Regions from separate parts of the Pseudomonas sp. LBUM1643 genome, predicted to be linked through region 2. Evidence: riboswitches for the same ligand, from Rfam matches in the RefSeq annotation. Region 2 holds a riboswitch; the other holds the start of a gene.
What was found. A riboswitch is a leader RNA that binds a small molecule or an ion and turns the genes downstream of it on or off. The one in region 2 is predicted to bind cobalamin.

Region 1 (5,830 bases), 600 kb from region 2:
CCAGCACCCGAATCGGTGCGTGACGGGACGGAAGTTTCATACGGACGCTGCGCCCCGAAACCACCGGACGGAGGATTGGAGCTGCCCATGGCGGGGTCACTGTCGCGGGTGCTGGTATAGGCGGCAGAGGTGCCGGCTTTCAGGAATCGCGACAGGCCGAAGCCCAGGGCAACACTGCCGGCAATGAACAGCGTGGGGTTGCTGCGCGCCAGATCGGCTGCATCGTGCAGCAGCTGTTCGGCACTTTTGCCACGCAGATTGCCGGCCAGCCCGCTCATGGACTCGGCCATATCGGCCAGGTAGTCGGACATACCGAGCGTGTCCTTGCTTTCTATCTCGGAGACAAAAGATTTCGCCCCCTGGGCCAGTGCCTCGATCTGGTCTGCTGCTGTGTCACGGTACTGCCCGAACTGCGCATCCGCTTGCTGCCGCGCATCACCAAGGGCCTCGGTAACGCCCTCCTTCAAATGTTGAAAATCGGCTTCCGGTCTTCCGGAGTCCTGACGATCGGTCTGACCGTCAGTCCTGCTGTCTGAACTATTCATGACGTCCCTCGCTGTTCAAAAAAAAGCGTTATCGGGTACGCCACGAGCGCTCGCAGCCCCCCTCAGTTCAGATGACGGAGCGACGTTGAAAGGAGTTCCAACAAAATGATGAGCGACGTGAACCCTCGGATACACGGGAGGAAAATGCTCGCTGATGAAAGAGAATGAAAAAGAATTTCAAAGAATCACTGCGGTCTATCACTGACCATCGCAAGAGTAGGTACTCATGAAATTCTCACAATTCTGCCAGGCACTCTCCAATCGAGCCGGCAGCTCAAAAACCTTCCTCACCGCCATTGTCCTGATCATCGTATGGGCACTCACAGGTCCCTATTTCCACTACAACGACACGTGGCAACTGATCATCAACACCTCCACCACGATCATCACGTTCCTGATGGTCTTCCTCATCCAGAACACCCAAAACCGCGACAACGATATCTTGCATCTGAAAATCGACGAGCTGATTCGAGCCACCCAAGAAGCGCAGAACGCTACCTTGTCACTGGACAAAATGGGGAGCCGGGACCTGAGGAAGCTGCGTAAGCATTACAGCTCTTTGGGGGATGTTGAGGCGATCAAGGTGAGTGATTGAAGCCTACGGCGAACGCAACCAATACCTGGAAAAAACGCAGTTCGGTCCGCTTTTGATTTGCACTTGATTTGCTTTTGATGTGCTTTTGATTTGCTTTTGATCTTCTTGCCCCCTCGTAAGGCCGAGCGCAGGTTCTGCGCAGTGGGTAACCCGGCAAGGATGCCGGGTTAGCCGCGCACGGCCATGGATGGCCGATCGCGGCGGGCCCACGGAGCAGGACCGGAGCGAGGGTATGCCGAGCCTTAGCGAGGCACCGCACGAAAGGGGCAAGAGCCCTTGGTTACTTGGGGCTCTTCCAAGTGACTCGCTGTAAAAGCGAAACCAATAGTAGCCATGACCGCAGAAACGGATATGTACACCAACAACAATCCCACCGCCGATCAGGCCGCCATCGCCGGCAAGCCAGCTCCCACAGTTTGATCGGTGTACATATGGGAGAAACTTGTTGCCTGACAGGTCGTCATCGCGAGCAGGCTCACTCCTACAGTTAATCCGGGTGCATCTGGGGGATGTGGCTTGGTTGTCAGGACGCCATCGCGAGCAAGCTTTGCTCCTACAGTAGATCTGGGTGCATCGGGGTTAGACAGGTTCCCCTCGGACGGTCTGATCGACTACCATGCCGCCGCCGGTTTCCACATGGGATTAATAGGGAATCCGTGATGCTCACACAGCATCAAACGGAACTGCCCCCGCAACTGTAGATGCTGAGCCTGCTCCACGAACGCCACTGGGATCACCCCCGGGAAGGCCGGAACCAGGCGATGACGCATCAGTCAGGAGACCTGCCGGCCAAGCAAATCACTAACCGGCGGGGTGTCCGGGAAGGACATCCTTGTCGCGTGCGTCACTTCGGTGATCGGCCTTGCACTGCCCTTGCCGCAGCGTTCGATGATGTGTTTCCAGACCGTATACCTCTGCTCCGTGTACGGTTCAAATGGAGATCGCCTCATGCTGCTGCCCCGCTTCGCCACCCTCCTCTCGGGCCTGGGTCTTTGCGCCCTCGCCCAGGCGAACCCGACACAGTATCCCCTCACCGTCGAAAACTGCGGTAGCACGCTGACGTTCCAGCACGCGCCTGTCCGGGCCGTGACCATTGGCCAGGCCGGCACTGAAATGCTCTATGCCATGGGCTTGAGCGACAAGCTGGTCGGCACATCGTTGTGGTTCAACGATGTCCTGTCCACGTACAAGACCCAGAACGACAAGATCGAACGCCTGGCCGACAACGAGCCGAGTTTCGAAGCGGTGATCGGCAAACGTCCTGAACTGGTGGCGGTGGAGCTGGAATGGATGGTCGGTCCGCAAGGCGCAGTGGGCACTCGCGAGCAGTTTCATGAGCTGAATATTCCGACCTACCTGATGCCCTCCGATTGCGAAGCCAAAGACAACCTGGTCGGCGCCGATGGCACGCGGCTGGAGGCGTTTCGCATCGACAGCATTTACAAAAGCATCAGCCAATTGGCGCAGATCTTTGATGTTCAGGCCCGTGGCGAGCAGTTGAACGCCGAACTCAAGGCCAGCCTGGCGAAGTCGATGGCTACGGTGCAGAACAAGGACCTGAAGCACACCAGCGCGCTGTTCTGGTTCTCCAGCGCCAGCCTCGACATCGACCCGTACGTCGCCGGCCACAAGGGCATCCCGGATTTCATGCTCAACACCTTGGGCGTGCGCAACGTCGTTGAGTCCAACGAGGAATGGCCGACAGTGGGCTGGGAAACCATCGCCAAGGCCAACCCGACGTTCCTGGTGATTGCGCGCATGGACCGCCGGCGATTCCCTGCTGACGATCATGAAAAGAAACTGCAATTCCTGCGCAGTGACCCGGTGACGCGCAACATGGACGCGGTGAAAAACAACCGGATCATTATCCTCGACGCCATGGCGATGCAGGCCAGCGTCAGAATGTTCGACGGCCTTGAAACACTGGCGACCGCCATCAATGGCTACGACCTGCCGCAATGACCAGGACGCTGATTCGCACGCTGCTGGCGCTCGCGACACTGCTGCTGGCAGTGATCGCTGGCGTGGCCATTGGTGAAACGCCGATCGAGCCGAGCGTGGTGTTCCAGGTGTTGGCCAACAAGCTGTGGGCAGCCGGGCATGTGCTTGATCCCATCGACGAAGGCATCGTCTGGAACTACCGCCTGACCCGCGCCCTGGTGGCCGCTGCCTGTGGCGCCGGGCTGGCGACTTGCGGGGTGATCCTGCAGTCGTTGTTGCGCAATCCGTTGGCTGATCCTTACCTGCTCGGCATCTCCGCCGGCGCGTCCACAGGTGCCGTGCTGGTGGCGTTGCTGGGTGTGGGGGCTGGCGCGGTTTCGTTGTCCGCCGGGGCGTTCGCCGGCGCCGTCGCGGCCTTTGCCCTGGTGATTTTGCTGGCGCGTGTCAGCGGATCGTCCAGTGGCACCGGGCAGATCATTCTGGCGGGGATCGCCGGCTCGCAATTGTTCAATGCGCTCACGGCGTTTCTGATCACCAAGTCGGCCAGTTCCGAACAGGCGCGCGGCATCATGTTCTGGCTGCTGGGCAATCTGAGTGGCGTGCGCTGGCCATCGGTGTGGTTGTCGGTGCCCGTGGCGTTGCTCGGTCTCGGGGTGTGCCTGTGGCACCGGCGAGCGCTGGACGCCTTCACGTTTGGTGTCGACTCCGCCGCGTCGCTCGGCATTGCGGTACGTCGGGTGCAGTTTTTGCTGGTGGGGTGCGCGGCGCTGGTGACGGCGGTGATGGTGTCGATTGTCGGCTCCATCGGGTTCGTCGGGCTGGTGATTCCCCATGCCGTGCGCCTGCTGCTGGGGACTCGACATGCGCGCTTGCTGCCCTACAGCGCGCTCGGGGGTGCGCTGTTCCTGATTGCCGCCGACGTGTTGTCGAGGACGTTGATCAAGGGCCAGGTCATCCCGGTCGGGGTGATTACCGCGCTGGTGGGTGCGCCGGTGTTCGCACTGATCCTGGTCGGTTGGAGGAATGCGCGATGAGTGCCTGTGAGTCTGTATTGAGCTGTACGGGGCTGGGCTTCGATGTCCGTGATGCGCAGCTGCTGCACGACATCCACCTGGACATTCGGCGCGGGGAAACCCTGGGTGTCGTCGGGCCGAACGGCTCGGGCAAATCCACCTTGCTCAAGCTGCTCGCGGGTGTGCGGGTGCCCACTCGGGGCGAGGTCCGGCTGGGTGAACAGCGCCTCAAGGACTTGTCGCGCCGCACGGTCGCGCAGATGCTTGCTGTAGTTGAACAGCAGGCGGATACCGATGATTCGATCAGTGTGCTCGATGCCGTTTCACTGGGAAGAACCCCCTGGCTGTCGGCGTTGCGTCCGTGGTCGCGCCAGGACGACGAGATCGTCCAGCAAGCGCTGCATGATGTCGATGTCACGCACTTGAAAACCCGTACCTGGCGCAGCCTGTCGGGGGGTGAGCGGCAGCGCGTGCACATCGCCCGCGCCCTGGCCCAGCGCCCGCAAATACTGTTGCTGGACGAACCCGCCAATCACCTGGACATCCAGCACCAGCTGGCGATTTTGCAGGTGGTGCACGCCCTGCCTGTGACGACAGTGATCGCCCTTCACGATCTCAATCAGGCACTCGGCTGTGATCGCCTGGCGGTGCTGGAGCGAGGCCGGCTGGTGGCGTTGGGTAATCCGCTTGAAGTGCTGACCCCGCAACGCCTGCAAGACACGTTTGGGGTGCAGGCGCACTATCTGATTGATCCTTATGACGGTGCGCGGATTTTGCGGTTTCGCAGTGCTCCGGTTGCCTGACACTGCTGCTTTGCAAATACCTGCATAAACCTGCAAAACCTGTAGCAGCTGCCGAGCCTGCGAGGCTGCGTCCGGCTGCGCAGCAGTCGCAATCCGGCAGATAGGGTTTACCTGAAAAAATGCGGACCCAGAATTTACGACTGCTGCGCAGCCGGACGCAGCCTCGCAGGCTCGGCAGCTGCTACAGGGAGATGTGATGGGGCTAATCAGGAATACGCCTCCACCATCCATTTCACCCTCGCCAATGCAGCCTTGAGCGTATCGATATCCACCGACCCGAGCGCCAGGCGAATCGCATGGGGTACGTGCACCGAGGTGGCGAAGGGTTCGGCGGTTGAAACGGCGATATTTTCTTCCATCAACGCCTTGGTGATCTGGTCCGCCCTGGCGTCCTCCGACAGCGGCAGCCACAGGAAATACGACGACGGATGGGTCACACAACGCAAGCCGTCCAGCGCTTGTGCTGCGACGATCTGCCTGGCCTGGGCATCCCGGCGCTTCTCCGCTTCCAGCTGCATGACGGTGCCGTCGTCGAGCCAGGCGCAGGCAATGGCCGTCATCACACCCGGTGTGTTCCAGGTGGTCGACCGGATCGTTCGTTCGATGGCGGCGACTTTTTCGATCGGCGCGGCAACGAAACCCACGCGCAATCCGGTGGCGATGCTCTTGGATAAACCGGAGACGTAAACGGTTCGCTCCGGCGCCAGTACCGCCACGGGCAGCGGTGGGTTTTCGGCCAGAAAAGCGTAGGCAGCGTCCTCGATAATCAATAGGTCATGCTTGCGCGCGAGGGCTACCAACTGTTCGCGTTGTTCCGCGTTCATTACCCAGCCCAAGGGGTTGTGCATCGTCGGCATGGTGTACACCGCCCGCACGCGCCGACTGCGGCAGAGTTTTTCCAGCGCATCGAGACTGGGGCCACCTTCAGCGGCG
Region 2 (5,830 bases):
CCCCGTTGGACTGCGCAGCAGTCCCATTTTCTGGGGCCGCTTCGCGACCCAACGGGGATGAATCCCCTCGCCACAGAAGCTCGCTCCCGCAGGATTCAGCGTCGACTTCGGTATTCAGAGTCTGCGAGATCAGCTCTGCGGCAAACAGTTCCAGGCGTTCTCGAGTATCCCCCGCCGTGCGCCAGACTTCCTCACTAAGGGCTTGCAGCTCAGGCGGACGCGGCCCGATCCACGGCTCGGCGAGCTCACAATCCAATGGATCGAAACCCAAGCCAAACGCCTTGGCCAGCGCCCGCAGCAGACTCGATTGCGCACCTCGTCCATCGCCACGGGGTATGCGCAGCAATGCAAGCAAGGTGTCGATGCGCAACCGCCCGGTCGGCGACTCGCCAAAAATGTGCAGGCCATCGCGTATCTGCGATTCCTTCAAGTCGCACAAGTACGTGTCCAGCCGCGGCAACCAGATCGCCGCATCGGCCTCGCTGTTGAGCTTTTCGTCCAGTTGCAGCTCGCGGTCGATGTGGGTATCGCGCACCAGTTGCAGGATGTCGCGCTGCAACTCCCGGGCCCGACGTGGGTCCAGCAGTTGCGCTTCGTAATATTCGTCGGCGAGCAATTCGAGGTTGCGCAGCGGCCCATAGGTTTCGGCGCGGGTCAGCGGCGGCATCAAATGATCGATGATCACCGCTTGAGTGCGCCGCTTGGCCTGAGCGCCCTCGCCCGGGTCGTTGACTATGAACGGATAAATGTTCGGCAGCGGACCGAGCAGCGCGTCCGGCCAGCAATTTTCCGACAGTCCGACACCCTTGCCCGGCAGCCATTCGAGATTGCCATGCTTGCCGACGTGAATCACCCCATGGGCGCCATAGGTGTTGCGCAACCAGAAATAGAACGCCAGGTAACCGTGCGGCGGCACCAGGTCGGGGTCGTGATAGACCGCGCTCGGATCAACCTGATAGCCACGCGCCGGTTGAATACCGACAAAAGTCAGGCCGAAACGCAGGCCGGCGATCATCATTCGGCCGCTGCGGAACATCGGGTCGTTTTGCGGCGGCCCCCAACGTTCAAGGACAGCTTCTCGGTTGGCGTCGGGCAATGCGTTGAACATCAGCCAATAATCATCCAGCCCCAGGCTTTGCTGGCACGGACGCTGGTCGATCGTGTCGAGGTCGTTGCTGACGCCGCCAAGCAGTTGCTGGATCAGCGCAGTGCCGCTGTCCGGCAGTTCGGCGGGCAACGGATAACCTTCCGTATGCAACGCACGGAGGATATTCAGTGCAGCGGCCGGCGTATCAAGACCGACGCCGTTGCCGATGCGTCCATCCCGGGTCGGGTAGTTGGCCAGAATCAGCGCGATGCGTTTTTCGCCGTTCGGCACCCGCGCCAGCTCGATCCAGCGCCGCGCCAGTTCGGCGACGAAATCCATGCGTTCGGGTTGCGCCCGGTAACACACCACGTCCGATTGACTGCGTTCGCTGCGCCACGCCAGGTCCTTGAAGCTGATCGGCCGGCTGATGATTCGCCCGTCGAGTTCGGGCAGCGCAATGTGCATCGCCAGATCCCTAGGGCCGAGGCCCTGTTCACTGGCGCGCCAACCCGGCTCATTGTCCTGGGCACAAATCGCCTGGATGACCGGGATATTGCGGCGAAACGGTCGCAAATGCGGTGCTTCAGGGCTGGACTGGGCGAAACCGGTGGTGTTGAGAATCACCCCGGCGTCGACTTCATCCAGCCAATCCTCGACCGCCGTCAGGCAACCGGGTTCTTTCAAACTGGCCAGCGCAATCGGCAACGGGTTCAATCCCGCTGCCTGCAAGCGCTGGCAGAACACATCGATAAACGCGGTGTTCGCTGCCTGTAAATGCGAGCGGTAAAACAACACGGCGGCGACCGGCTGATCGGCACACCAATCGGCTTGCCAGTCCTTCAGATCAGCGGGGCTTTTATGGGGATGGTAGATGGCCGTGCGCGGCAGGGTTTGCGGCTCGGACCAGGCGTAATCGCGGCCCAGCCAGCGATTGGCCAGGCAGCGGAAAAAGTCCAGCGCATTGCCCAGGCCACCCTGACGCAAAAACTGCCAGAGCCGGTCACGGTCGTCGGCAGCTACCGTGCTCAGGTCGCTGAGCTCCGGGTCGGGGCGGTCATCGCCGGGCACCAGGATCAGGTGCACCCCTTGCTCGGACAACTGCACAAGTCGCTCGACGCCATAACGCCAGTAGCCGATGCCGCCGTGCAGCGAGATCAGGATCACCTTGGCGTGGCGCAGCACCTCGTCGACATACAGGTCGACCGAAGCGTGATTCTGCACCTGCATCGGGTTGGCCAGGCGTACGCTCGGGTAATCGTCGGGCAGCTGCTGCGCCGCTTCGGCGAGCAACGCCAGGCTGGAGTCACCGCTGCACAGGATCACCAACTCGGCGGGGGTTTGTCCAAGGTCGGCAATGTTGTCATCCGAGACGAAACCGCCGGGCTGAGTCCTGAGCAGATGCATGGGTTAAACGCTGAGCGCAGCGCGCAATTGCGCTTCAAGTTCGGCAGCGTCCAACGCCTGGCCGATCAACACCAGACGCGTGGTGCGTGCTTCTTCAGCGCCCCACTGACGGTCGAAGTGCTTGTCGAAACGCGTGCCCACGCCCTGAATCAGCAGGCGCATCGGCTTGTTCGGAATCGCCGCGAAACCTTTGACTCGCAGGATGCCGTGCTTGACCACCAGTTGGGTCAACGCATCCATCAGCAGGCTTTCGTCGGCTTGCGGCAATTCGATGGAAATGGAGTCGAATGCATCGTGATCGTGGTCGTCTTCACCTTCGTGGTGGTGATCGTGGTGGCTGTGGCGGCTGTCGATGTGTTCTTCGGAACCGGCACCGAGGCCGATCAGCACGTCCAGGGGCACGCGGCCGCTGCTGGCTTCGATGACCTTGACCGCGGGCGGCAGTTCTTCGGCAACTTCGAGGCGCACACGGGCCAGGTCTTCAGGGCTGATCAGGTCAGCCTTGTTGAGGATCACCAGGTCGGCGCTGGCCAGTTGGTCGGCGAACAGTTCGTGCAGCGGCGACTCGTGATCCAGGTTCGGGTCGAGTTTGTGCTGGGCGTCGACCTGATCCGGGAAAGCAGCAAAGGTGCCAGCCGCCACGGCCGGGCTGTCGACCACGGTGATCACCGCGTCAACGGTGCAGGCACTGCGGATTTCCGGCCACTGGAAGGCTTGCACCAGTGGTTTTGGCAAGGCGAGGCCGGAGGTTTCGATAAGGATGTGGTCGAGGTCGCCACGACGGGCAACGAGTTCGCGCATCACCGGGAAAAATTCTTCCTGGACGGTGCAGCACAGGCAACCGTTGGCCAGCTCATAGACGCGGCCGTTGGCTTCTTCTTCGGTGCAGCCGATGGCGCACTGCTTGAGGATTTCACCGTCGATGCCCAGCTCGCCAAACTCGTTGACGATGACGGCGATGCGCCGGCCCTGAGCGTTGTCGAGCATGTGCCGCAGCAAGGTGGTCTTGCCCGAGCCGAGGAAGCCGGTAACGATGGTGACGGGGAGTTTGGCCAGTGTTTTCATCGGATGCCCTTTGGCAAGGTGGCGGGCATGCGGGACGACAATCGCTGCGACAGGTGCGCGCGCGGAAGAGTTCGCCACCGGATCACCCCGCCCGGTTGTAGTGAGAATCTGTTTCGAGGCAGGTCTCCTGGCTGACGGCGTGCCGGGCAGTTTCGCCTGGCATTCGCTGCGCCTTCCCGCGAACCCGTTGGACAGGGTTTGCAGTGGCGTGGCAGCGAACATCACCGTTCACAGTTGCGGGGGCAGCCGCGGCTTGAACCGCGTTCCCTTCTTAGCTTCGGCAAATACCGAAGAACCTCGAATGCGCAAGGCTACGCATGGTCTTGGGGCGGGTCAATCGTTGAGCTTCACGCGCTCCCCTGTAGGAGCTGCCGAAGGCTGCGATCTTTTGACTTTGCTTTAAAAACAAAATCAAAAGATCGCAGCCTTCGGCAGCTCCTACATAGAGCCCATTAGTCTTCGCCCCTAACGAGAACCCTTGCCAATTGACGCCAAACCCCGCCCATGCTCTCCTACACGCCTTGTTACGGGTGCCCTTCACAGGGTGAAACGGGAAACCGGTGAATCATGTGCTTTACTCAAGGCCATGTCAGTCCGGTGCTGCCCCCGCAACGGTAAGCGATTGAAGAATCAAATCCACTGTGCCAGCAGTTCGGCATGGGAAGGTGATTCTTGCAGGTTGAGGCCAAACCCCAGCCCCTCGTGAGCCCGGAGACCGGCCCGCAACACACAGTGATTTTTCACCTTCACTGAATAACAAACCCGCGGTGGGCGGGCGCTGTTGCATCTCTGCGTGCCCGATTCGCAGGGATCTTCCATGCGCTCTATTCACCCGCTGACAGACCAGAGGGAAGCGCCATGTCGACCATCAGCACCACCGGCAGCAACACCGCCAGCAGCACCACGACCCTGACTCAACGCCTGACCGCCGCCTTGTGTGCGTCGATCCTGGGCGCATGCCTTGTGTACTTTGCCGGGTTCTCCCACATCGAAGCGGTGCACAACGCCGCCCACGATACCCGTCACAGCTCCGCATTCCCGTGCCATTGAGACCTGCCGACATGATCAAGCGTATTGCGCAAACCGCAGGTTTCACCGGGCTGCTGGCCGCCCTCCTGCTGACCCTGCTGCAAAGCTTCTGGGTCGCTCCGCTGATTTTGCAGGCCGAGACCTACGAAAAATCAGAGCCTGTCGCGGTAGAAATCCATGAGCATACCGGCACTGCCATGGCCGCTCATGCCCACGATGCCGAAGCCTGGGAGCCGCAAGACGGCTGGCAGCGCGTGCTGTCCACCACCGGTGGCAACCTGGTTGTAGCGGTTGGTTTCGCCTTGATGCTCGCTGGCCTCTACACCCTGCGTGCGCCCAATAGCACCGCGCAAGGCTTGCTGTGGGGCCTGGCCGGTTACGCCACGTTCGTCCTCGCGCCAACCCTGGGCCTGCCGCCTGAACTGCCAGGCACTGCCGCTGCCGACCTGGCGCAACGCCAGATCTGGTGGATCGGCACCGCCGCCTCTACCGCCGTCGGGATCGCACTGATCGTGTTCAGCCGTCACTGGCTGATGAAGGTCCTGGGCGTGGCGATCCTGGCCGTTCCCCATGTGATCGGCGCGCCGCAACCGGAAGTGCACTCGATGCTCGCCCCGGAAGCGCTGGAAGCTCAATTCAAAATCGCTTCGCAGTTGACCAACGTCGCGTTCTGGCTGGCCCTGGGCCTGATCAGCGCCTGGTTGTTCCGCCGCAAAGGTGAAGGCCAATACCGCGCATGACCCATGCCAGCACAGCGCCGACGCTCGTGGTCGGCCTGGGCTGCCAACGCGGCTGCCCGGTCAGCACGTTGCAGGCACTGCTCGACCAGGCCCTTCAGGCGCATCAGATCGAACTTCACCAGATCAAGGCACTTGCCAGCATCGACCTGAAGCGTGACGAGCCTGGCCTGATCGAGCTCGCCAAACAGTTGGGATTACCGATCATGTACTTCAGCAGCGAGCAGTTGGCGGGTTATCAAGAGCAACTCAGCCATCATTCGGACATCGCCTTTGAGCGCACGGGTTGCTATGGCATCGCCGAAAGCGCCGCACTGGCCCTCGCCGAACAGCTGGCTGACGCACCGGCAAAGCTGCTGATTTCGCGACAAAAATACGCTCAGGCCACCCTCGCATTGGCGTGCACCGCTTAAAATCCTCAATAATCCCCACCCCGATCATGAGCAATCTTCATCTGAAGGTGTGCCTCGCCCCTTTTTTCACAGGATACGACGATGACTGTCTTCTT

Region 1: it holds a riboswitch for cobalamin, as region 2 does, so the genes downstream of both, ACA063_RS18895 (ABC transporter substrate-binding protein) here and cobW (cobalamin biosynthesis protein CobW) in region 2, are expected to answer to the same signal.

Annotation. Positions count from the first base shown of each region.
Region 1 covers NZ_CP166813.1:4,203,105-4,208,934, forward strand. The annotation lists gene ACA063_RS18885 (hypothetical protein) at 1-545, opposite strand, end outside; gene ACA063_RS18890 (low affinity iron permease family protein) at 772-1,140, shown strand; cobalamin riboswitch at 1,750-1,944, shown strand; gene ACA063_RS18895 (ABC transporter substrate-binding protein) at 2,089-3,102, shown strand; gene ACA063_RS18900 (FecCD family ABC transporter permease) at 3,099-4,115, shown strand; gene ACA063_RS18905 (ABC transporter ATP-binding protein) at 4,112-4,897, shown strand; gene ACA063_RS18910 (aminotransferase-like domain-containing protein) at 5,104-5,830, opposite strand, start outside.
Region 2 covers NZ_CP166813.1:3,603,138-3,608,967, forward strand. The annotation lists gene cobN (cobaltochelatase subunit CobN) at 1-2,491, opposite strand, end outside; gene cobW (cobalamin biosynthesis protein CobW) at 2,495-3,556, opposite strand; cobalamin riboswitch at 3,657-3,871, opposite strand; cobalamin riboswitch at 4,068-4,294, shown strand; gene ACA063_RS16125 (CbtB domain-containing protein) at 4,415-4,606, shown strand; gene ACA063_RS16130 (CbtA family protein) at 4,618-5,325, shown strand; gene ACA063_RS16135 (cobalamin biosynthesis protein) at 5,322-5,735, shown strand; gene cobM (precorrin-4 C(11)-methyltransferase) at 5,817-5,830, shown strand, end outside.